3 regions of the Pantoea sp. R13S299 genome follow, and region 1 is predicted to be linked to each of the others. Evidence: predicted binding sites of a transcription regulator. Region 1 holds the regulator's gene; each other region holds the start of a gene.
What was found. The regulator Fur, encoded in region 1, represses iron uptake genes when iron is present. The targets are predictions, from matches to a motif close to ATAATAATGAGAACNACTATCAA.

Region 1 (8,119 bases):
CAAAGCGACTAGTCAGGCTCATAGGGGGAAGGGGATATGTTAGGTTACTTACAAAAGGTGGGGCGCGCACTGATGGTGCCGGTAGCAACCCTGCCAGCAGCAGCAATATTGATGGGGGTAGGCTACTGGATCGACCCAGACAGCTGGGGTGCCGGTAATGCGCTGGCTGCATTACTGATCAAGTCCGGTTCTGCCATCATCGAAAACATGTCAGTGTTGTTTGCGATTGGTGTCGCCTATGGCATGTCGAAAGATAAAGATGGTGCCGCAGCCCTGACTGGCTTCGTCGGATTCCTGGTGGTTACCACGCTCTGCTCACCAGCCGCGGTGGCGATGATACAGAAAATTCCATTGGCGCAGGTACCTGTGGCGTTTGGCAAAATTAACAACCAGTTCGTCGGTATCCTGGTCGGTATCCTGTCAGCGGAAGTTTATAACCGCTTCAGTCATGTCGAGCTGCCGAAAGCCCTCTCCTTCTTCAGCGGACGGCGTCTGGTGCCGATTCTGGTCTCGTTCCTGATGATCCTGGTCGCTTTTATCCTGATGTATATCTGGCCGGTTATCTTTAACGGGCTGGTCAACTTCGGTGAACATATCCAGAAGCTCGGCTCTGCCGGTGCCGGTATCTACGCCTTCTTCAACCGTCTGCTGATTCCGGTCGGTCTCCATCACGCCCTGAACTCCGTGTTCTGGTTTGACGTTGCAGGCATTAATGACATTCCTAAATTCCTTGGCGGTGCGCAGTCACTGGCTGACGGAACCGCAACCGTAGGTATTACCGGCCGTTATCAGGCGGGCTTCTTCCCGATTATGATGTTTGGTCTGCCGGGTGCGGCACTGGCCATCTACCACTGTGCGCGTCCTGAGAACCGCGTCAAAGTCGGTAGTATCATGCTGGCCGCTGCATTTGCTGCCTTCTTTACCGGTATCACCGAACCGCTGGAGTTCTCCTTCATGTTCGTGGCACCGGTGCTCTATCTGATCCACGCCGTGCTGACCGGACTCTCTGTCTTCATCGCAGCCAGCATGCACTGGATTGCCGGATTTGGTTTCAGCGCCGGGCTGGTGGATATGGTCCTGTCGACCCGTAACCCGCTGGCAACACACTGGTACATGCTGATTCCGCAGGGCCTGGTCTTCTTCGTGATCTACTACGTGGTGTTCCGCTTCACGATCAAAAAATTCAACCTGATGACGCCGGGCCGTGAGCTGGCGGTTGCCGGTGATGAAAGTGATGGCTATGACGTCAACGTGGATAAAACAGATAATGGTGAAACGGCCACTGAATCGCTGGCGCGCCGTTACATTGGTGCGGTAGGGGGTTCAGCGAACTTAACCAGCATCGATGCCTGTATCACTCGTCTGCGTCTTAACGTGAATGATTCCGCTCAGGTTAATGAAGGTGTGGCGAAGCGTCTGGGCGCATCCGGCGTGATTCGTCTTAACAAACAGAGCGTGCAGATCATCGTGGGCACCCAGGCAGAAAGTATCGCCTCGGCCATGAAAAAAGTGCTGACCAAAGGTCCGGTTGCTGCAGCGGCTACCAGCAGTGCACCCGCTGAGCCGGTTCAGCAGGACGTGAAACCGCAGGCAGTACTGAACAGTGAGAAGCGTGTCATTGCGACCCTGCTGGCACCGGTAACGGGCGAAGTGGTCGCGCTGGATGATGTGCCGGATGAAGCCTTCGCCAGCAAAGCGGTGGGTGACGGTCTGGCGATCAAGCCCAGCGACAAATGGGTAGTGGCACCGATTGCCGGTACGCTGGTGAAAATCTTCAACACCAATCACGCCTTCTGTCTGGAAACGGACAATGGTGTAGAGATTGTGGTGCACATGGGGCTGGATACCGTGGCGCTGGAAGGTAAAGGCTTTACCCGTCTGGTTGAAGAGGGGGCCACCGTGGTCGCCGGTCAGCCTGTGCTGGAAATGGACCTTGAATTCCTGAACGCGAACGCCCGCTCAATGGTGAGTCCGGTCGTGGTCAGCAACAGCGATGATTTCGCCGGGCTGACGTTACTGGCTCGCGGCCAGGTGGTAGCAGGTGAAACCCCGCTGTATGAAGTGAAAGGCTAATCCCCGCAACAGAACCCCACAGGCAGGAAGCGATTCCTGCCTTTTTTGTTTTAAAGGCTTAACAAACGGTTGTTTCCCTCAGACGCTTTGTGGATCATACTCCGTTACTTCGTGGTACAAATCACCCGTTATTCGTATTGAGGATTTTTGAGATGAGTGAGGCTGAAGCCCGCCCAACTAACTTTATTCGTCAGATCATTGACGAAGATTTGGCGAGCGGTAAGCACAACAGCGTGCATACCCGTTTCCCGCCAGAGCCCAATGGCTATCTGCATATTGGTCATGCGAAATCGATCTGTCTGAATTTTGGCATCGCCCAGGATTATCAGGGGCAATGCAACCTGCGTTTCGACGATACCAATCCGGTTAAAGAGGATCTGGAATTCGTTGAATCCATCAAGCGTGACGTCCAGTGGCTGGGTTTTGAGTGGAGCGGTGAGGTCTGTTACTCATCAAACTATTTTGATCAGCTTTATCATTATGCCATCGAGCTGATTTCTAAAGGTCTGGCCTATGTTGATGAGCTGAGTCCGGATCAGATTCGCGAATATCGCGGCACCCTGAAAGAGCCGGGTAAAAACAGCCCTTATCGCGATCGCAGCGTTGAAGAGAACCTGGCGCTGTTTGAGAAGATGCGTAACGGTGAGTTCGCCGAAGGCACTGCCTGTCTGCGTGCTAAAATCGACATGGCCTCTAATTTCATCGTGATGCGCGATCCGGTGCTTTACCGCATCAAGTTCGCGGAACACCACCAGACGGGCAACAAGTGGTGCATCTATCCGATGTATGACTTCACCCACTGCATCTCCGATGCGCTGGAAGGCATTACGCACTCACTGTGTACGCTGGAGTTCCAGGACAACCGACGTCTCTATGACTGGGTGCTGGATAACATCACCATTCCGGTTCATCCGCGGCAGTATGAGTTCTCGCGCCTGAATCTGGAGTATGCGGTGATGTCGAAACGCAAACTCACTCAGCTGGTGACCGAGAAGCACGTAGAAGGCTGGGATGATCCGCGTATGCTGACCGTTTCAGGTCTGCGCCGTCGTGGTTACACCGCAGCGTCTATCCGTGAGTTCTGCCGTCGTATCGGCGTGACCAAGCAGGACAACATTGTGGAGATGGCCTCGCTGGAGTCCTGTATCCGTGATGACCTGAATGAGAATGCGCCACGCGCCATGGCAGTGCTGGATCCGCTTAAAGTGGTCATCGAAAACCTGCCGGCCGGTCACAGCGAAATCATCACCATGCCAAATCATCCGGGCAAGCCTGAGATGGGCACGCGTGAAGTGCCGTTCAGCCGTGAGATCTGGATCGATCGTGCAGATTTCCGTGAAGAGGCGAACAAGCAATATAAGCGTCTGGTGCTGGGCAAAGAAGTTCGCCTGCGCAACGCCTATGTGATCCGTGCTGAGCGTATCGCTAAAGATGAAGCGGGCAACATTACCTGCATCTATTGCACCAGCGATGTTGATACGCTGAGCAAAGATCCGGCCGATGGTCGCAAGGTGAAAGGGGTGATTCATTGGGTGTCTGCCGATCATGCGCAGCCTGCTGAATTCCGTCTGTATGACCGTCTGTTCAGCGTGCCAAATCCAGGCGCGGCAGAGGACTTCCTGGCGGTGATCAACCCTGAGTCTCTGGCAATCAAACAGGGCTTTGTCGAACCGGGCCTGCGCGATGTAGAATCGACCACCCCGTTCCAGTTCGAACGTGAAGGTTATTTCTGCGCCGACAGCGTTTACTCTAAGCCGTCACAGCTGGTGTTTAACCGCACCGTCGGTCTTCGTGATACCTGGACGAAAACCGGCGAATAATTTTTTTCCGCTGACCTCATAAAATGACAAAAGGGCGATTTATCGCCCTTTTTTATTGCCCCGATTTTTGCCATTGCCGATGTTTATTCTGCACTAACTGCAACCTGTTAAATCCCGCATTGTGAGAGTAATCTGAGTTTAAAAAAATTAATCAATTTCCGGATGTGAATTATTCGCTTTCAGGTAGGCTATGCGCTCTCAGAGGTTGTACAGCGGGTTACAGAAGGAAAAAAAATGACCGTTCTCGCTCAGGAAGCCAGAAACAGTGTTGTCGTTTTACATCAGCTCATTGAACGTATTTTTAATCAGCCTGCCGGATCTGACGACAGTTTCGAGCTGCTGATGTCCTATTTTCATCCTGACTTCCGCATGGTGACCCCGAAGGGCAAAGAGTACAATCTGAACGAAGTTGAAGATCTTTTCCGACAGTTGCAGGGACAACGCGAAGGGATGCGCATTGCCACCTGCGAACATGTGATCCTCTCTCATCATGATAAAGAGATCACCGTGCAGTATCGCGAAATGCAGATGATAAATGGCAACAACCATAGCCGCATCTCGCTGGCGATACTGGATTGCAGTAGCTCCATTCCGCGCTGGCGTTATCTGCAGGAGACGCTGGTTGCCTGACGCGTAACAGCAGAAAACAGACAAAAAAAACCGGTGAATTCACCGGTTTTTTCATTTCAGGGCACGTTACTGGTCGTGCAGGGTTTCATTTTCCCGGCAATCGCCCAGTGTGCAGTGTCCATAGAGATAGAGGCTGTGGTTGGTCAGCTTGATGCCATGACGGGTCGCGATTTCACGCTGACGCGTTTCGATCGACTCATCGCTGAACTCGATAACCTTGCCGCAATCCAGGCAGATCAGGTGATCGTGGTGATGCTGCTGCGTCAGTTCGAAGACAGATTTGCCGCCTTCAAAGTTGTGGCGTGTGACAATGCCGGCATCATCAAACTGGTTCAGAACACGGTAAACGGTCGCCAGGCCAATCTCTTCGCCGATATCAATCAGGCGTTTGTACAAATCTTCCGCACTGACGTGATGGCACTCAGGTTCCTGAAGCACTTCCAGAATTTTCAGTCTGGGCAGTGTCACTTTCAGGCCAGCCTTTTTTAATGCGGTGTTGTTGTCAGTCATGCGGATTTTGTCCTGTTACTAATATTCACTTTGTGGCTTGTCGCCTTGAATGTCGATCTACACTCATTCTCATTTGCGTCTCATTATAGAACTGAAGCGATGAAATGAAAACCAGAGGGCGTGCCTGAATCATCATGGGCTATTGGGGAGAGGTCACCGGGCCGGGGAGGATTCTGGCAGATGTCTGTTTGTACATCGCTTAGTCTTGCCGCTGAGAAAATAAGCGGAAGATCGATGCGGGTATTCTACAGATTAAACGGAGAAAGTTAAAAAAATGTGGCTATTATTTCTATAGGAATTTCCATTGCCTCAATGTGAGCTGGCGCTCACATTGAGTCGGACAGGATCAGGCTTCGATGATCTCTTTCAGCTGCAGCTCATCAAAGATCTGCTTAACCCACTGTTCTACACGCTGGTTAGTCAGTTCTGGCTGACGATCTTCGTCAATGGCCAGGCCCAGGAAGTGAGTATCATCGGCCAGCCCTTTTGAGGCTTCGAAGTGGTAACCTTCCGTTGGCCAGTGACCGACAATCACGGCACCGTGCGGCTCAATGATGTCACGGATCGTGCCCATCGCATCACAGAAATACTCTGCGTAATCTTCCTGATCGCCACAGCCAAACAGCGCAACCAGCTTGCCGTTAAAATCGATCTCTTCCAGCGTCGGGAAAAAGTCATCCCAGTCGCACTGCGCTTCACCGTAGTACCAGGTCGGAATGCCCAGCAGCAGGATATCGAACGCTTCCAGATCTTCTTTTGTGCTTTTCGCGATGTCATGCACTTCTGCAACGTCAGTACCCAGCTGTTTCTGGATCATTTTTGCAATGTTTTCGGTATTGCCGGTATCGCTGCCAAAGAAGATGCCTACGAGTGCCATGAGTAAAATAACCTCTTAAATCCTGATGATGAGATGTGTGCCGCAGCACAATTCAGCGAATGATAGCAGACGAGGGAAAACCGGTGAACGGTTAAAGCCCCGACATTTGCTCCTGCGTGCGGTTTGCCCGCATCAATCCAGTTTGAGCTGCGCCAGCAGCATCTGTTCAATCAGTTCGCTGCGGCTGAGATTACGCTGTTCTGCCAGCGTGTTGAGTGCATCGACGGCTTCACTGTTCATTTTCAGTTCGACACGACGAAGCCCGCGTCCTTTGTCACGTTTAAGCTGATTGCGCTTGTTGATGCGCAGCTGTTCATCACGCGAAAGCGGACTGGTTTTGGGTCGACCAGGGCGGCGCTCATCAGCAAAGAGATCGAGCGTCGTGCGGTCAGTCTGTTCTTTTGCCATGGCTTAGTAAAACTGAATGAGGGCGGGCGCCAGACTCTCACCGCGCAGATTATAAATTATTGGCTATTGCCGCAGCAAAACTGACCTGCGGCAAAATTTTAGCGCGCCATCATACTTCACGCGTACTCCCGACGCCAATCCTAAACCTTTGCTGCCATCTGATTGCTTTTAAAGCGCAAAAAAGCGACGAACACTGCGCAAAACGGCATCGGGTTTCTCTGCATGAACCCAGTGTCCTGCGCCTCCAATGACATGTGCCTGCGCGGCCGGGAACTGCTGCAACAGCGCATCGCGGTAGCGGTTATCGAGATAGCTGGAGTCACCGCCGCGAATAAACAGCGCCGGGTGATCCCAGGCAGGCACCGGCTGCCAGCCAGAAATCGTGGTGTAGTTATCCCACAACACGGGTACGTTGAAGCGCCACTCGCCCTCCTGAAACGACTTCAGCAGGAACTGGATCACGCCTTCTTCATCAATCACCGTGCGCATAATGCGGGCTGCCTCGCTGCGGGATGAAACGCCTGCATCGGTGACGGCACGAATACTGGCAAAAATCTCATCATGGCGGCGGGTCTGGTAGTCCACCGGGGCGATATCGATCATCACCAGCCGCTCAATGCGGTCCGGCACCAGCGCGCTCATGGTCATGGCGATCTTACCGCCCATTGAGTGACCGATCACCGTGACGCGATCGATGCCGTGTGCATCCAGCGTATCGACCATATCCTGCGCCATTACAGCGTAGTTCATCTCGTCAGATCGTGGAGAGAGTCCGTGGTTACGGACATCGACCTGCAGCAGGGGACCGGCATCTTTCAGGCCGCGAGCCAGCACGCCAAGGTTATCCAGACTGCCAAACAGGCCGTGGATTAACAGGATGGGCAGGGAATCAGCGGGGGATTGTTCAGTTTGCAGACGGGCGTTCAAAATCATAGCAAAGTTCTTAAGTTTGAGACCTGAGCTTAGGTTATCATGGTTTCACCTTTTCAGGCGCGCCGGTTCCGGCGGCATTAGGACATATTCTGACTTTTGCCCGTAAACCGTTTGATTGCTAACAACCCGCCTGAATTTAACTTTATAATCCTGATGTTAGAACCCACACACCCTTTGAATTGCCTGACTATACTCAGAGCTTTTCAGGAAACAGGTGGTTCTGTCATGAGAAAGAACCGTACGGAATAAGATGAAAACGATCGAAGTTGACGAAGAGCTCTACCGTTATATTGCCAGCCACACGCAACACATTGGTGAAAGCGCATCCGACATTCTGCGTCGTATGCTGAAGTTCACGGCCGGTCAGACTGCACCCGCTTCGCCTGCGCAGCCAGCGTCAAAAGAGGCAGCGAAAGAGTCCCCGGCCTCAGTGGGTTCACGTCCTCAAGACCGTGTCCGCGCGGTGCGTGAGCTGCTTCTCTCCGATGAATATGCGGAGCAGAAGCGGGCGGTGAATCGCTTTATGCTTATCTTGTCAACGCTCTATCGTCTTGATACCGCAGCTTTTGCTGAGGCTACTGCATCGCTGCAGGGCCGCACCCGCGTCTATTTTGCAGGTGATGAGCATACGCTGTTGCAGAATGGCACCCATACTAAGCCGAAGCATGTACCCGGCACGCCGTACTGGGTGATCACCAACACCAATACTGGTCGTAAATGCAGCATGGTCGAACACATCATGCTCTCGATGAAGTTCCCTGCGGAACTGACCGAGAAAGTTTGCGGCACCATTTAAAACTTAAGCGTCAGGGAGCAGCGCCAATGGCCAATCACCCACGTGCCGGGCAACCCGCCCAGCAGAGCGATT
Region 2 (8,119 bases), 500 kb from region 1:
CAGCTGATGCCCAGCGCCTGCGAAGTGGATGTGATGGGCGCGCTGTCGATGTATGCGCTCGCCAGCTGTTCGCTGAATCCCGCCTCGCTGGCGGACTGGAACAACAACTTTGGCGACGAACGGGACAAATGCGTGCTGTTTCACTGCGGTAACTTCGCCAGCGCCAGTCTGGAGTCACCGACCATGGGCACGGCGGATATTATCGGCACTACCGTGGGCAAAGAGAATACCTGCGGTGCAGTACATGGCCGCATGAAGCAGGGCGATCTGACCTACTTCCGCCTCTCAACTGACGACTTCAGCGGCGAAATAAAAGCTTATGTGGGTGAGGGGATGTCGGTTACCGATCCGCTGGACACGGTGGGCTGCCGTGCGGTGATTCAGGTGCCGCAGCTGGAAACGCTGCTGGCGTGGATCTGCCGGAATGGCTTCGAGCATCATGTGGCGATGAATCACTCCGCCACGGCGGGGGTGTTGCAGGAGGCGTTCAGTGAGTATCTCGGCGTAAGCTGCTATCGGCATCAGTAAGCGGTAAGGCTGAATGCCCGCCCTTCCTTAAATGGCAGGGCGGGCAGAGACTTAGCGCGCCATTCTGCGCACCTCATCATCGTCATTCTGCACCGCTACCAGATCCACCGGCGGCAGATTACCGCCGCTGAATTCTACCTGACGAATCGGGAAGGCGAAGCGGATGTTGCGCGCTTCCAGCGCCGCCATCAGCTGCAGGTTAATCTCCTGCTGGATATCCATGTACTTGTTGTAATCTGCATCCAGCACAAAATAGACCACTTCGAAGGTCAGTTTTGAGTCCTCGAAAGCCAGGAAGTGGGCGCGATCAAAACGGGTGGTCTCAACGCCCTGAATAATCTCTTTCACCAGCGGGCTGATCTCCCGGACCTGCTCAGACGGCGTGGCGTAGCTGATACCAAACTTAAACACGATGCGGCGCTGCTGCATGCGCTTGTAGTTGTGGATGGTCTGCTGCAACAGAATGGTGTTTGAACAGACAATCTGCTCACCGCTCAGGCTGCGCAATCGGGTCGTTTTCAGGCCGATATGCTCTATGGAACCGGCAATGTCACCAAAGACAATAAAATCGCCATGCTCAAACGGCTTATCGAAACCTATCGCCAGCGACGCAAAGACATCGCTCAGCACGGTCTGAATCGCCAGCGCAATCGCGATACCGCCGACGCCCAGGCTGGCAACCAGCGCGGTAATGTTGATGCCCACATTCGACAGAATCGCCAGGAACATCATGATCCAGACCACTACCCGCAGCAGAATGCCCAGAATCACCGTCGTCACCGGGTTACGCACATGCAGCGGATCGCGCAGCAGGCTTTTCAGCCATAGCCGGATGCCGCAGTCGATCCACAGCGCGAGCTGAACAATCAGCGCCAGGAACCAGCCGTGCGCGATGGTCACGCTCCAGGACGCGGGCAGATCGACGAACTTCAGGGCAATCAGCAGTGAGAAGATCAGCAGCAGGGTCTGGCTGGTACTGCGCAGTATCTCCACCAGAATCGCGGTGGCGCGGACATGTCGATGTTCGCTGTAAAGGGCAATCCGGTTGGAGATAAAGCGAATCAGGGTACGTAATACCCAGTAAATCACCAGGGTAGAAGCCACCACGATGGCGCTGTTGAGCCAGAGTTCCTGATTAAAAAAGAGGGATTGAAAACGACGTGAAGAGAGCCAGTTTTCCATTGGGGAGGGTCTCCTTGCTGGGTTCCGGTTTAAAAGAAAACAAGCAAGAAGCATAGCCTGGATGCAGCCCAGCTGTGTGGCGCATCCGTAAAGCGGTTACTGGAAGCGGGTCGATTTATCGCGCGCCAGGCGCTCAAGGGCAAAAATAATCTGCTGTAACTGTCGTTCCTGCGCCGGGTTCAGCGTGGCAAACCGGAAGCTCAGGCGGGGTGTAATCAGGGTTTCATTCTTGCGGGTGACGACGCAGCGTTCGCCAATATTCAACAATTTTACCGGCACTTCAAAAATGCCATATTCGCCCAGTTCGACCCGGAACGGGTTGAAGCTGTCGCCATTCTGCAGTCCTTCCGGCAGCGGTTCATCCACCAGCACGCCGAGACCGCCCAGGGAGAGATCCTGTAACCGCAGGCGCGTTTTACTGCCATCCGGCCACACGGTGTGACACCAGAACTGCGGCTCCATCGGAGCGCTGACCCGGAAAAATTCCCGTCGCTGAATCTGCCACAGCAGGTCCGGCAGCGGTGCGCTGAAAGCGGGTAAGCCTTCAAACTCCACTTTTTCCAGTGAGGCGAGGCTGAATTCCACCTTCGCGCCGAAAGTTTCAGCGGTGATGCTGAGATCGTCACTGGTCAGTGCGTAGTCGTTATCGAGGTTATTACTGCCAAGGTCAAACACCAGCCGATCTTTATCGGCAGTCAGCATCCGGCTGATAAACTGCCCACGCGGAAACCGCACCAGCAGCGGCGTATCATGCCGCAGCAGGTCTTTAATAACGCCCAGAACCGCCAGCGTGCCACGTTTTAGATATTGTTCCTGGTCGGCTTCTTTCACGTCCTGCTCCACAAGGGGGTAACTGTTTTATGCTGTTTTTTTGTCTCGTTTCGGTTATCGGCGCGGCTAAAAAAAGCTTTAATTTGCCTTTCATCAATAATAACTGTGAGCGGGCAGGCAATTTTTGAAAAGCGGGCTATACTTATCGCGGTAAACCGCTTGATAAATCAGGCGTTCACGATTTAATCATAAAAAGGAAGGAGCAACAGATGGGTATTATTTCCTGGATCGTCTTTGGCTTAATCGCGGGTATTCTGGCGAAGTGGATTATGCCGGGTAAAGACGGTGGCGGTTTCATTCTGACTATCGTGCTCGGTATCATTGGTGCCGTAGTGGGTGGCTGGATCAGTACGCTGTTTGGCTTCGGCCGCGTCGATGGGTTTAACTTCGGAAGTTTTGTGGTCGCAGTGATCGGTGCCATCGTGGTGCTGTTCGTTTACCGCAAAGTACGCAGTTAACCGAAACAGTTTCAACAAAAAAGGGGACGAAGCGATTCGTCCCCTTTTTTTATCTTTTAGTCTGCTATCAGAAGTCGTAACCGACTGTCGCCATCACACTGCGTTCCGCACCCCAGTAGCAATAGCCTGTGCCGTAACAGCCCGCCACATAGGTACGGTCGGTCAGGTTATTGGCATTGACCTGCACCCATGCGCCTTTCAGGCTGCTGTTCCAGACGCCGAGATCGGCCCGCACTGACGCATCAAACAGCGTCACCGACGGCACGCGCGTGGTGTTCTGGTTGTCTGCCCACTGTTTGCCGATGTAACGCACGCCCGCGCCCGCACTCAGACCATAATCAAACTGATAGTGTCCCCAGAGTGCAGCCATGCTGTTAGGGGTGACGTACGGCGTATGACCGCTGTTGCCATCCACCGAATCTTTGAAGCGCAGATGATTCAGCGTATAGCTCGCCACGGTGCTCAGACGCGGGGTTAACTGATTATGCGCTTCCAGCTCGATACCCTGTGAATGAACTTTGCCCGATGGCGAATAAGTTGCCGTCTGCACGTTGCGGTTTGCCACATCTTTCTGCGTCAGGTCATAGACCGCCACGCTATAGAGATCGCGGGTGCCGACCGGCTGATATTTCACGCCGGCTTCATACTGCTCAGCGGTAGTCGGCTTCAGCAGATTATTGTTCGGATCGGTAAGCGCGGTCGGGGTAATCGCCTGGCTCCAGCTCACATAAGGCGAGATACCGTTGTCGAAGGCATAAAGCAGGGCTGCGCGTCCGCTGATGTGATCATCCTGACGACGCTCGCTGCCGCTGTTATTGGCGACAATGCGGTCATAGCGGCCAGAGAGATCCAGATGCCAGCGATCCAGCTTCATCTCATCCTGCAGATAGAGGCCGGTCTGATAGTAGCGACGGGTTTTATCCGCCCAGGTGTAATCCGGCATGTCGCCTACCTGTTCACCGGTCAGGGCATTCAGCTGATTGGCTGAGCCGGAAGCCGCGCTGATCTCATTTTTGTAACGATGATACTCGGCACCCAGCGTCACGCGGTGCTCCAGTTCGCCGGTATTGAATTCTGCCTGTAAGCGGTTATCGGTGGACCAGGCAGAGAGCGACGAGCGCTCGCCAGAGTAGTAGCGGTTGAGCAGATCGGGATTATTTTCATCCCAGCCAATCTGATAGACCTGATCGAGATCGACATTTGAGTGGCTGTAGCTGCCGGTCGAGGAGAACGACCAGACGTCGTTGAAGCGATGGGCGAAATCGAAGCTGTAGATCTGCTCGCGGCGCTTAAATTGATCGAGATCGCTGTTGCCCTCATAAAAACCGTTGCTCAGCTTGTAGCCGTTGTGTTCGGTGAGGCTGCCATCTCCTGGTACAGAACCGTGATAACCGCCCGACGGGTCTTTCTGCAGATAGGCTTTCAGGATCAGGTGAGTATCTTCATCCGGCTGCCACATCAGCTGCGGCATCAGCGCATATTTCTCTTCGCGGGTATGATCGTACTGGGTATCGCTATTGCGGGTCACGCCGGTCAGGCGAAACGCCCACTGGTCGTTAATCGCATTGGTATAGTCAAACATCGTGCCGGTGGTGGCATTGCTGCCCGCCTGCAACTGAATGTGACCCTCTTCGCTGAACTGAGGACGCTTGGTCACCATGTTCACCAGGCCGCCCGGCACCGTCTGACCATAGAGCGCAGAAGAGGGACCTTTGATCACGTCGATGCGCTCAAGGAAGGCGTTATCCACCTGCAGGCCGTTGAAACTGCCGCCGTCGCTCATCAGTCGCATGCCGTCGAGGAAGGTGTTATCGACATCACCGCCGTGGAAGCCACGCAGGGCAATGGTGTCGTAACGGGTAGCCGCACCGCCGAAGTTAGTGAAGACGCCAGAGCTGTAGCCCAGCGCCTGATTCAGCGTCAGCGCGCCCTGATCCTGCATCTGCTGGCGGGTGACCACGGATATCGATTGCGGCGTGGTGATCAGCGGACGATCACTTTTGGTTGCGCCCTGGCTGGTCGTCGCCAGATAGCCCTGGGTCGGCGAAGTCGAATCTTCCTGCGGTTGTGCAGTGACCACCATATCGGCAGCATAACTCAGAGCAGGCGCGGTCAGCGCCAGGGTGCAGAGGCGAATATAGCCTTTCAGCGACAATGACAGTTTCATCAAAATTCCTTTCTTGGCAAAGGTTCAGGCAGGTGGATAAAATTATTGATAGGCAATCTCATTATCATAATGAGAACTATTACCTTTTATAAATTGGCTGCAATTTTGCCTGTTGACGTAAGAAGGTCAAGTAAAATTCGCTGAAAGGGGGTGCGGATACCTCCGGCGAGGCCAGAGGTATCCAGAGTGGATCAGTTTTGTGAGCCAGACGCCTGAGGAATATCGTGGGCGCTGTTACAGGTTTTATCTTTCGGGCAGTACTTATCCAGCAGTTTCAGCGTGACGCCGTTGGTCCAGCCAAAGCCATCCTGCAGCGGATATTCACCGCCGCCACCACCGCCGAGATTTTTGCCGTCAACGACATATTTCTCCACCAGCTTATGCTCACGGTCATAGGTGTTCTGAACGTTTTGCAGGAAGCGTAAGCCGACCTCTTTCGCCAGTTTTGGCTGGTTGTAATGTTCCAGACCTTCCACAGCAACCCACTGCAGCGGTGCCCAGCCATTCGGCGCGTCCCACTGCTGGCCGTTATTAACGGTGGTGGTTACCAGACCGCCGGGTTTCAGCAGCTGTTTTTCCACCGCGCTGGCGGTGCTTTCAGCCTGCTTATCGCTGGCGACCTGGAGATAGAGCGGGAACAGGGCAGCCGCCGTCAGCTGCGGATGGACCTGCTTTTTCTGCCAGTCATAGTCGGCATACCAGTTCTGTTTGCTGTCCCACAGATAGCGATTGATCGCCGCCTGGCGCTTCTCCGCGCGATCGGCAAACTGCTTCGCCAGATCGCTCTGTTTGTTCATCTGGTAACCTTTCGACAGCGTCTGCTCCAGATGGAACATCAGACTGTTAAGATCAACCGGCGCCAGTTGGGTGGTGCGGATTGTCGAGAGGTTATGCGCATCGGTAAACCAGCGCGAACTGAAATCCCAGCCCGACGCCGCACCGGAACGCAGCTCGCGATAGAGTTCAGCTTTATTGCGCTGCGTCGCTTTCTGCGCGGTAGCAATGTCATCCATCCAGGATTCGGTGCGTGGCACGTCGCGCGCATCCCAGTAACGGTTAAGCAGCGTACCGTCCGCCAGCTTAATCACCCGCTTGCTGGCTGCACCGGCCGCGACGTTATCGCTGTCGGCCATCCAGTAGTCATACTCTTTCTGCAACTGCGGCAGGTAGCGGGTATAGGCTTTGCCGCCATCGTGGGTTGCCAGCAGATCGACCATCAGACTGAAGAATGGCGGCTGTGAACGGCTCAGGTAGTAGCTGCGGTTGCCGTTCGGGATGTGGCCATAACGGTCGAGGAGTGAGGCGAAGTTATCCGTCATATCCTGCACTTTGTCCCAGTGTCCGCTCTCGGCCAGCCCCAGCATGGTGAAGTAGCTGTCCCAGTAATAGACTTCGCGGAAGCGACCGCCTGGCACCACATAGGGTTTAGGCAACGGCAGCAACGAATCATACTGACCCGCGCTGCTGGTGGTGCGCGTCAGCACCGGCCACAGGCCATCAATGTGTTCACGCAGGTTTTGTCCGGCGGGCGGCACATATTTGTCACCGGCAGCGGGCAGGGTGAAGTTGGTATCAACAAAATGCTTCAGATCGAAGTTGCGCTGTTTCTTCTGCATCTGCCAGTCGGCAAGAATCGAGGCGGGATCGAATTTCGGCACCGCATCCGCAAAGGTCTTTTGATCGGGATAGAACTTCGCCTGTTGCACGGCGTTAAACAGCGGCCCTAAACGAACGTCCGGCGGCTGCGGCTGATTATTCAGCATGCGGCTGTTGTCGTCGGCATGGGTGGTGAAAGCGGGTACGCTCAGCAGCAACGTGAGCAGAAAGGGCGCATAACGCTGACGCCGTGAGTCGGCGTTTACCTCAATTTTTGTCATCGGTTTTTCTCCTTGTCCGAAATGCGGCCGCGCGTAACGCATTGACCACAGGACCAACTTTAGACCTTATCTGACCACTTCACCCTGAAGCGAGCCGGAAATGTGAAGCCACGGGAATTATTTTTATGGAAAAAACCGCTTTATCACGCCGGTTTTTTCTTGCTCTCACTCCGCTTTTCCCCGACGCTGAAAGAAAAAAAGGAGAGCAGGATGGAGATCATCTGGTATCACCCGTCGCAGTCTGCAGCGGCCTGGATTAACGGTTTACAACAGCGTCTGCCCCAGGCGCGGGTGCGTGCCTGGCAGCCAGGCGACGACGGTCCGGCTGATTACGCGCTGGTCCGCTCACCGCCCACCGGGATGCTGCAGGGACGCGCCACGCTGCGCGGCGTTTTTGCGCTGGGTGCTGGCGTTGACGAGATTCTGAAGCAGCTGCAGCAGCATCCTGAGATGCTGCCCGACAGCGTGCCGCTCTACCGCCTCGAAGATACCGGGATGGCGCGGCAGATGCAGGAGTATGCGGTGCATAGCGTGCTGAGCTGGTTCCGTCGTTTTGACGACTACCGTCTTCAGCAGCAGCAACAGTGCTGGCAGCCGCTGCCCGCTTACACGCGTGAAGCCTTCACCATCGGCATCCTGGGCGCGGGCGTGCTGGGACAAAGCGTGGTGGAGAGCCTGAAACCCTGGGGATTCCCGCTGCGCGTCTGGAGCCGTTCACCGAAAGCCATCGACGGCGTGACCAGCTTTGCCGGACGCGATGCGCTACCGGCCTTTCTGCAGGAGACGCGGGTGGTGATCAACCTGCTGCCAAGCACGTCCGAGACCATCAATCTCATCGACCACCACTTTTTACAGCAGCTGCCGCATGGCGCGTTTTTCCTCAACATCGCGCGTGGCGCGCAGGTGGTGGAAGACGATCTGCTGGCCGCACTTAATAGCGGTCAGCTGAAAGCGGCGGCGCTGGATGTCTTCCAGGTTGAACCGCTACCGGAGTCGCATCCGCTCTGGTCACATCCGCGTGTCACGATCACGCCCCATAATGCGGCGTTAACCTTGATCGACGAAGCTATCGACTA
Region 3 (8,119 bases), on a different contig from region 1:
GCCCGTTGTCACCTGCAGCTTCGCCAGGATTTTCGTGCAGAAGTCCTGCGTCGGCTCGTAGACCGCGCCGCTCATCAGCACGTGGTCGCCCGCGTCGACAAACGCCAGAATTGCGTTCGCCACGGCAGCCGCGCCGCAGGGGTAGAGCACGCAGCCTGCGCCGCCTTCCAGCTCGGTCATGGCATCCTGCAACGCGAAGTGCGTCAGGGTGCCACGACGGCCATAAAAGAGTTCGCCTTTTGCCCGACCGGCGGTGGCGCGTTTTTTCTCCGCGACCGTATCAAAAACCAGCGAGGAGGCCCGTTGAATCACGCTGTTCACCGAGCCCTGGGTATAACGCTTGCTGCGTCCTGCACTGACGAGCGTGGTATCAATTTTTCTGGTGGTCATGAGTCGCCTTTACCGCTTCAGACTAAGCCCTCACGTTACCACGAAACAGCCAGCAGGGTTGAGACTCAATGGTGATTATCAGAGTGCATCGCAGGAAAATAAACGGCCCGCAAGCGGGCCGGTTTTCATTGCCTTACATCACGCCCATCAGGCGCGGCAACCAGAGCGAAATGGCGGGAATATAGGTAATCAGCATCAGGACAATGAACAGCATGCCGTAGAACGGCAGCATCGCCCCGACTACCTGCTCAATCTTCTGCTTACTCACCGCGCTGGCCACAAACAGCACGGTGCCTACCGGCGGCGTAATCAGCCCGATACCCAGGTTAGTCAGCATGATCATGCCGAAGTGAACCGGATCGACCCCCAGCGCGGTCGCCACCGGCAGCAGCACCGGCGTCAGGATCAGAATCAGCGGCGCCATATCCATCAGCGTGCCCACCACCAGCAGCAGGATGTTGATGCACATCAGAATCACATATTTGTTATCGGAGAGGCTGGTGAACGCCTCGGTAATAATGGTCGGCAGCTGCATAAAGGTCATCACCGCGCCAAACCCGGCCGCGAAGGCGATCAGCACCATCACGATGGTGACGGTTTTAATGGTGCGGAACAGCAGGATATGCAGCTGACTCCATTTAAAGTCGCGATAGATAAACATGGTGACGAAGAAGGCCCAGATGCAGGCGATCGCCGCAGATTCCGACGCGGTAAAGATGCCGGAGAGGATCCCGCCCATGATGATCACGACGGTAAACAGACCCCAGAACGCGTCGAAGAAGATCTTCAGCGCCTGACGAAACGGAATCCGCTCGCCTTTGGGATAGCCGCGTTTATGGGCAAAGCCCAGGCACATCACCATCAGACAACCGCCGAGCAGCAGGCCAGGGAAGATTCCGGCAACAAACAGCGAGGAGATGGTGACCATGCCGCCGGTCGCCAGTGAGTAGATCACTGAGTTGTGGCTGGGTGGCGTCAGCACCGCCTGCACCGAACCGCTGGCGGTCACTGCGGCAGCGAAATCACGCGGATAGCCTTTCTCCTCCATCTGCGGGATCATCACCGAACCAATCGAGGCGGTATCCGCCACCGACGACCCGGAGATGGCACCAAAGAAGGTCGATGCGACGATGTTAACCAGCGACAGCCCACCGCGAATAAAGCCGACAAAGATATAGGCGAAGTTGACCAGACGCCGGGCAATGCCGCCTTCCGCCATGATCGCGCCCGCGAGGATAAAGAACGGAATGGTCAGCAGCGAAAATTTGTTAATCCCGTTGGTTACCTGAATCACCACCGCCTCCAGCGGCAGGTCGATCCACCAGGCCCCGATAAAGGCGCTCAGGCCCACCGCAAAGGCGACCGGAAAGCCCACCATCAGCAACACCAGCAAACTGCCTATCAAGATCAATGCATCCATTTTTCTGCTCCGCGTTAGTGGGTGCCGCCCAGCGTGACAATCGGCCGCTGGCTCTGATCGCCGCTCAGCAGGCGCTCAACAACAAACAGCAGGGTGAAGATCGCGCCAATCGGGATTGGCAGATACATCTCGCCGTAGGTCACCGCCGGCAGTGAGGCGAGGGTTTGCACCCACATCGCTTCGCACAGGCTGTAACTGGCCTGGAAGATCACCAGGCAGGTGAAGATCATCAGCAGATCGCTGACGCGCAGCATCAGGCGCTGCCGGGCGGGCGACAGGCGATCGGTCACCATCGATACGCAGATGTGTGTCCCGGCGCGCAGGCCAACCGGTGCGCCGATAAAGGTAAAAATGATCATGCAGATAATAGCGACCGGTTCCGGCCAGGAGAGCGCACCATTCATCACGTAACGGGCGAAAATCCCAATCGGGATCACCGTCACCATGATCAACAGCGCCACGGCGGCCACCAGCATGCAGAGCAGATAAAGCCCATCCATCAGACGCGTATAAGCAGACATAATTGATCCCTGATTAAGCACGCCACACTGGAGTGTGGCGTCTGGATTATTTCACCTCAGCGATCCGGGTCATCAGATCCTGATATTTGCCGCCAAACTGATCGCGCACCGGCTGGGTCGCTTTGACGAAGTAGTCGCGGTCGGTCTGCTGGAAGGTGACGCCGCCCGCCTTCATTTTGGCGATCGACTGCTCGGTGTAGGTTGCCCAGAGCTGGCGCTCCTCATCCTGAGCCTCTTTGCCGAGCTTTTTCAGCAGTGCCTGATCGTCGGGTTTCAGGCGATCCCAGGCGCGTTTGGAAAACAGGATCATCTCTGGCTGGATAAAGTGGCCGCTGAGGGTGTAGTACTTCGCGACCGGCATGTAGTTATGCGCGACAAAGGTTGGTGGGTTGTTCTCGGTGCCATCGACCACGCCGGTCTGCATCGCACTGAACACCTCACTGACGCCCATCGCTACCGGATTCGCGCCCATCGCTTTCAACGTCGCCAGCGAGATGGCGCTGTTCTGCACCCGAATCTTCATCCCTTTGAGATCTTCCGGTTTTGCCAGCGGCTTCTTGGTGATCATGTTGCGCTCACCGGCATCGGTCCAGCCCAGGAACACCATGCGGGCGTTGGGATCTTTGTCGAACTTGTCGGCAATCTCGCGACCTATTTCGCCATCCAGCACTTTATGCATGTGGTCAACGTCGCGGAAAATGTAGGGCAGGGTCAGCACGCTGGTTTCCGGGGCAATCGAGGTGACCGGCGCCAGCGAGACACGGATCATATCGATCGCACCCAGCTGCACCTGTTGCAGCGTCTGATCTTCATCGCCCAGCACGCCACCGGCGTAGAGCTTCATCTCCAGCCGTCCATCGGTGGCCTGTTTGAGTTTGTCGCCCATGTGTTGAAGGGCGACCACGGTGGGATAGCCGGCAGGCTGCACTTCAGCCACTTTAATCACCTGTGCCGAGGCGGTGGCGCTCATCATCATCACCGCCAGGGCACTGGCCAGGCATGTTTTCGTCATTCTCATTATCTTGTCTCCCGCAGAGGTAAGACGGCCTGGGATCTGGGCTAACGCAGAGGGCCGTGTGCAGCCAGCATAGTGAAAACGCGTCTGAGTAAAATGCGGCAATGTTGATTGAATGAATGGCGTCACATTTTGAAACGTTGTTTTAATAAATTTTCATGCAACTTCACATTTTCGAAACATCCCTGCAAATAGTGTTTAAACAAGGTCAATGGGAGGTCAAAAGGAGGTCAATAGCGGCGATCGGGTTTGTAAATACTAATGAGAACTACTATCAATTCGCGGCCATTTTGCTATTATTCGCGCTTGTTTTGCATCCCTGAATCAGAAGTTGGAGAAGCAGCGTGGTAGCCAGTGATTTGATGCAAACGGACCTCTCCGTTTGGGGCATGTATCAACATGCCGATATCGTGGTAAAGGTGGTCATGATTGGCCTGTTGTTGGCCTCAGTGGTGACCTGGGCGATCTTCTTCGGCAAATATGCCGAACTCAGCGCTGCTAAACGCCGCCTGAAGCGTGAGCAACTGGCACTGGGCGAAGCCCGCAGTCTCAATGACGCCACCCGCATTGCTCAGTCGTTTACCGGTCACAGCCACAGCGTCGTGCTGCTGAACGATGCGCAGAATGAACTCGAACTCTCAGCGGGCGTGGAAGATACCAACGGCATTAAAGATCGCACCAGTTTCCGTCTTGAGCGCCGCGTGGCCGCGTTCAGCCGTCATGCAGGTCGTGGCAACGGCTTCCTGGCAACCATCGGTTCTGTTGCGCCGTTTATCGGTCTGTTCGGCACCGTCTGGGGCATCATGAACAGCTTTATCGGCATCGCGAAAACCCAGACCACCAACCTTGCGGTGGTGGCTCCGGGGATCGCCGAAGCGCTGCTGGCGACGGCGGTAGGTCTGGTGGCGGCAATTCCGGCCGTCGTGATCTACAACGTCTTTGCCCGCATGATCGCCAACTACAAAGCCTCGCTGGGTGATGTCGCCGCGCAGGTGCTGCTGCTGCAGAGTCGTGACATCGACCTGGGCACTGTTGCCACCGATGTTCCGCGTCCTGCGACCGCCCAGAAACTGCGCTTAGGGTAAGTTCTTATGGCAATGCGATTAAACGACGATCTGGAAACCGATGGTGAAATGCATGAGATCAACGTGACGCCGTTTATCGACGTCATGCTGGTTCTGCTGATCATCTTTATGGTGGCCGCGCCACTGGCCACGGTCGACGTGCGCGTCAATCTGCCCGCCTCAACCAGCGCGCCTCAGCCCCGCCCGGAGAAGCCGGTCTACCTGTCGATTAAAGCGGATAAGCAGCTTTACATCGGTAACGATCAGGTGACGCCGGATTCGCTGGTGAACGTGCTGACCAGCCAGACCCAGGGTAACAAAGAGACCACCATTTTCTTCCAGGCGGATAAGTCGGTGGATTATGAAACGCTGATGAGCGTGATGGATAAGCTGCGCACGGCGGGCTATCTGAAAATCGGTCTGATGGGCATGGAAACCGTGAAGAAATAGCGGGTTATCCGGCACTAAGGAAAGGCGACTGTTGAGGTCGCCTTTTTTTATGGCGGCGCTTCAGCCCTATAAAATCAGGCAGATCGGCGGCCAGGCGGATCATTTATGCTGCTTGAATTGAATTGTTAATTGGTTGTTACTTATGTACACAGATTTGTAAAGTGCAATGGTGACTCAGGTCACATTAATCCCGCCACAGGCAGGCTAAAACGGCTAAAAAACAACAGGAAGCCGTTATGAGTCACAGCCCGTCTTTACAAAAGCCGCCGAAAAGTGCTGCCCGAACTATCTTCACCGTCACCAGTGGTAACTTCCTGGAGATGTACGATTTTATGGTGTTCGGCTACTACGCGACCGCCATTTCCAAAACCTTCTTCCCCGGTGATGACCCGTTTGCCTCCCTGATGCTGACCCTGATGACCTTTGGTGCCGGCTTCCTGATGCGCCCGCTGGGGGCGATCATCCTGGGTGCCTACATCGACCATCATGGTCGTCGTAAAGGCCTGCTGCTGACGCTGGGCCTGATGGCGATTGGTACTCTGACTATTGCGGTGGTGCCGGGCTATGCCACGCTGGGCGTGGCGGCGCCGATTCTGATCCTGCTGGGACGACTGTTGCAGGGCTTCTCGGCGGGTGTTGAATTGGGTGGCGTGTCGGTCTATCTGGCCGAAGTCGCGCCTGAAGGACGCAAAGGCTTCTTCGTGAGCTGGCAGTCAGGCAGTCAGCAGATTGCGGTGATCTTTGCTGCTCTGCTGGGGCTGATGCTGAATCATCTGCTGGCGAAAGAGGCGGTGACAGAGTGGGGCTGGCGTATCCCGTTTGTGGTCGGCTGCCTGATTGTGCCGTTCCTGTTCTATATCCGCCGGATGCTGGAAGAGACTGAAGCGTTCAGCAAACGTAAACATCATCCGAGCATGACGGAAATCATGCGGTCGGTCGCCAGTAACTGGGCACTGGTGCTGGCGGGGATGCTGATGGTGGTCACTACCACGGTGATGTTCTACATGATCACTGCTTTTACCCCGACCTTTGGTAAAACCGTGTTGATGATGAGCGACAAGCAGGCCTTTATGGTGACGCTCTGCGTTGGTGTTTCCAACCTCTTCTGGCTGCCACTGATGGGCGCGCTGTCGGACCGCGTCGGACGCCGTCCGCTGCTGATTGGCTTTACCCTGCTGATGATTGTCACCACCTGGCCGGTGCTGCACTGGATGGTGGGTTCGGCCAGCTTCGCCCACCTGCTGGAGGCGGAACTGTGGTTGTCGTTCCTCTATGCCAGCTACAACGGTGCGATGGTGGTTTATCTGGCAGAGATTATGCCGGCTGAGGTGCGCGCTGCCGGCTTCTCCATGGCCTATAGCCTGGCGACAGCGCTGTTTGGTGGCTTCACGCCCGCGATCTCCAGCTACCTGATCCACGCTACTGGTGACAAAGCGATGCCGGGCGTCTGGCTCACCTTTGCTGCCGTCTGCGGACTGATTGGCACGCTGCTGATTGGCCGGATGGTGAAACAGTACCGGTTGCGTCATAACGGCACGACGACGGTCAGCGCCTCACTCTAAAACGACAAATCGACCACCACGCTGTCGCTGTAGTTTCCCGCAGGCGGCGTGTTCTGAGTGGTCAGGACGCGCGCGGTGTAGTTAAAACCGCGCGTCAGTCCATCCGTGGATACCGCCGTCGAGGTGGTACTGCTCCAGCGTTCCGTGCCTGCCGATCCCCAGCGATTGCTGGTGGTGTCTTTATAAATCTCATAGCTCAGCCGATTCGCTCCGCTCGCCATGTTCCTGACGCTGCCCACCGGATAACTGCCATTGCTAAGCCCGACGGTGTAGGTGCTGCCTTTGCTGCACAGCACGTTGATGGTCTGCGAAACGGCGGAGAAGCTGCCCACCAGCGGTGCGCTGCCAAAGCTGATATTGGGCGCGGTAATCGTGGTGCAATCGTTGGTGAGGATAACGGTGATGTTAATCGGGATCACGCCGCTGCCGTTCTGCTCGCTTAAACAGAGGTTACCTACGCTGACGCTGGTGCAGACACGGTAGGTTACGGCCATATTCAGCGTCACCTGATAGGTTCCGGCAGCCACCACCTGACCGGGCACGGTGCGCAGATAGACCGGAATCGCGAAGTTGAGGCTGCCCAGCAGACCCGCCAGGTTAATCAGCGTTTGTGACCCATAAACAAATGGCGTGCCGCCAACCGTCAGTTCGCTGGCACAGGCAGAGTCGGTGCAGAGCCGCACCGGCACATTATCGCTGCCGGTATCACCGCTGCGCTTCAGGATGCCACGCGTGCCGCTGACATTGGTCGCGCCGGTCAGCTGAAACGTTATCTGGTTATTACCGAGCAGCGACAGCGCCGATCCCGAGCCACAGTTGACGTTGGCGTTGGTGGTGACCGAGCTGACCGTGGTATTCGCCACAAACGTTGTGACCGAACCAAAGCTGGCGGTGGAGGCGGGCAGGGTACAGGCGGCGTAACTCAGCGACGGGAGCAGCAGCAACAGGCCAGTCAGTATCAGCGATTTCATCATGGTTGGGTTCCGGACGTAAAAGATTCGGCCTGAGATTTGGCGCTGCCTGCGGCGGGCGCGGGCAGCGCACAGGTCAGCGGGCCATAGGTTTTCAGCGCCTGCGGCTGACCGCTGGCGATGCGCAGTTCGATTTCGCAGCGGCGACCATCGGGCGTCACCACCTCCATCGGGTTACTGGCGGTGAGATCTTCCATCCAGACGATGCCATCCCAGCCGACATACTCCGTCGCATGATCAGGACGCTGCACCAGGCTTGAGACCGGCAGCGGCTGGCCCTGCGTATCGACCAGAATCACGCTGGCTGAGCGCAGTTTCTCCACCGGGAAGTTGAGCAGGTAGCCGCTCTGACGTTTCACCGCAAAGCGCTGCTCAACACGAGGTGTGGTCATATCTGCGGGCAGGTCGAGGGTATCGATATCATATTTGGCCGGATAGTAGCTGCTGATGGCGGGCACCAGCAGATAGCCCTGTTGATTGGTGCGTCCCATCGACTGGTTTTCATAGCGCACGTTCACGTCGGGGTAACCGGTTTTTACCAGCACAAAGGCGTCGTTGATGGCGTTGGCGGCAAAGACGCTGTTGTCCATTAACACCAGCGCGCCCGAGAGATCGGCCCACTGAGTCAGGTTGTCATCGTCGCCATAGAAACCGCCCGAGGTATCGATCTGGTTGTTGCGATAGCGCAGACTGCCCTGACGGTAATCGCCGCTGTCACCGCTCTGA

Region 2: a site for Fur is predicted at 5,212-5,234, ahead of ACN1CO_RS03875 (TonB-dependent siderophore receptor). Genes of this name have one in related genera too.
Region 3: a site for Fur is predicted at 3,602-3,624, ahead of exbB (tol-pal system-associated acyl-CoA thioesterase). Genes of this name have one in related genera too.

Annotation. Positions count from the first base shown of each region.
Region 1 covers NZ_JBLYEF010000001.1:281,228-289,346, forward strand. The annotation lists gene nagE (N-acetylglucosamine-specific PTS transporter subunit IIBC) at 37-2,073, shown strand; gene glnS (glutamine--tRNA ligase) at 2,226-3,893, shown strand; gene ACN1CO_RS01450 (hypothetical protein) at 4,128-4,523, shown strand; gene fur (ferric iron uptake transcriptional regulator) at 4,590-5,033, opposite strand; gene fldA (flavodoxin FldA) at 5,380-5,910, opposite strand; gene ybfE (LexA regulated protein) at 6,043-6,318, opposite strand; gene ybfF (esterase) at 6,487-7,251, opposite strand; gene seqA (replication initiation negative regulator SeqA) at 7,502-8,047, shown strand; gene pgm (phosphoglucomutase (alpha-D-glucose-1,6-bisphosphate-dependent)) at 8,074-8,119, shown strand, end outside.
Region 2 covers NZ_JBLYEF010000001.1:777,277-785,395, forward strand. The annotation lists gene ACN1CO_RS03855 (L-fucose/L-arabinose isomerase family protein) at 1-528, shown strand, start outside; gene ACN1CO_RS03860 (mechanosensitive ion channel family protein) at 580-1,710, opposite strand; gene ACN1CO_RS03865 (flagellar brake protein) at 1,807-2,541, opposite strand; gene ACN1CO_RS03870 (GlsB/YeaQ/YmgE family stress response membrane protein) at 2,751-2,999, shown strand; gene ACN1CO_RS03875 (TonB-dependent siderophore receptor) at 3,067-5,166, opposite strand; gene treA (alpha,alpha-trehalase TreA) at 5,358-7,043, opposite strand; gene ghrA (glyoxylate/hydroxypyruvate reductase GhrA) at 7,254-8,119, shown strand, end outside.
Region 3 covers NZ_JBLYEF010000004.1:187,609-195,727, forward strand. The annotation lists gene metC (cystathionine beta-lyase) at 1-390, opposite strand, end outside; gene ACN1CO_RS17930 (TRAP transporter large permease) at 524-1,810, opposite strand; gene ACN1CO_RS17935 (TRAP transporter small permease) at 1,825-2,331, opposite strand; gene ACN1CO_RS17940 (TRAP transporter substrate-binding protein) at 2,378-3,349, opposite strand; gene exbB (tol-pal system-associated acyl-CoA thioesterase) at 3,709-4,431, shown strand; gene exbD (TonB system transport protein ExbD) at 4,438-4,860, shown strand; gene ACN1CO_RS17955 (MFS transporter) at 5,097-6,422, shown strand; gene ACN1CO_RS17960 (spore coat U domain-containing protein) at 6,419-7,396, opposite strand; gene ACN1CO_RS17965 (fimbria/pilus outer membrane usher protein) at 7,393-8,119, opposite strand, start outside.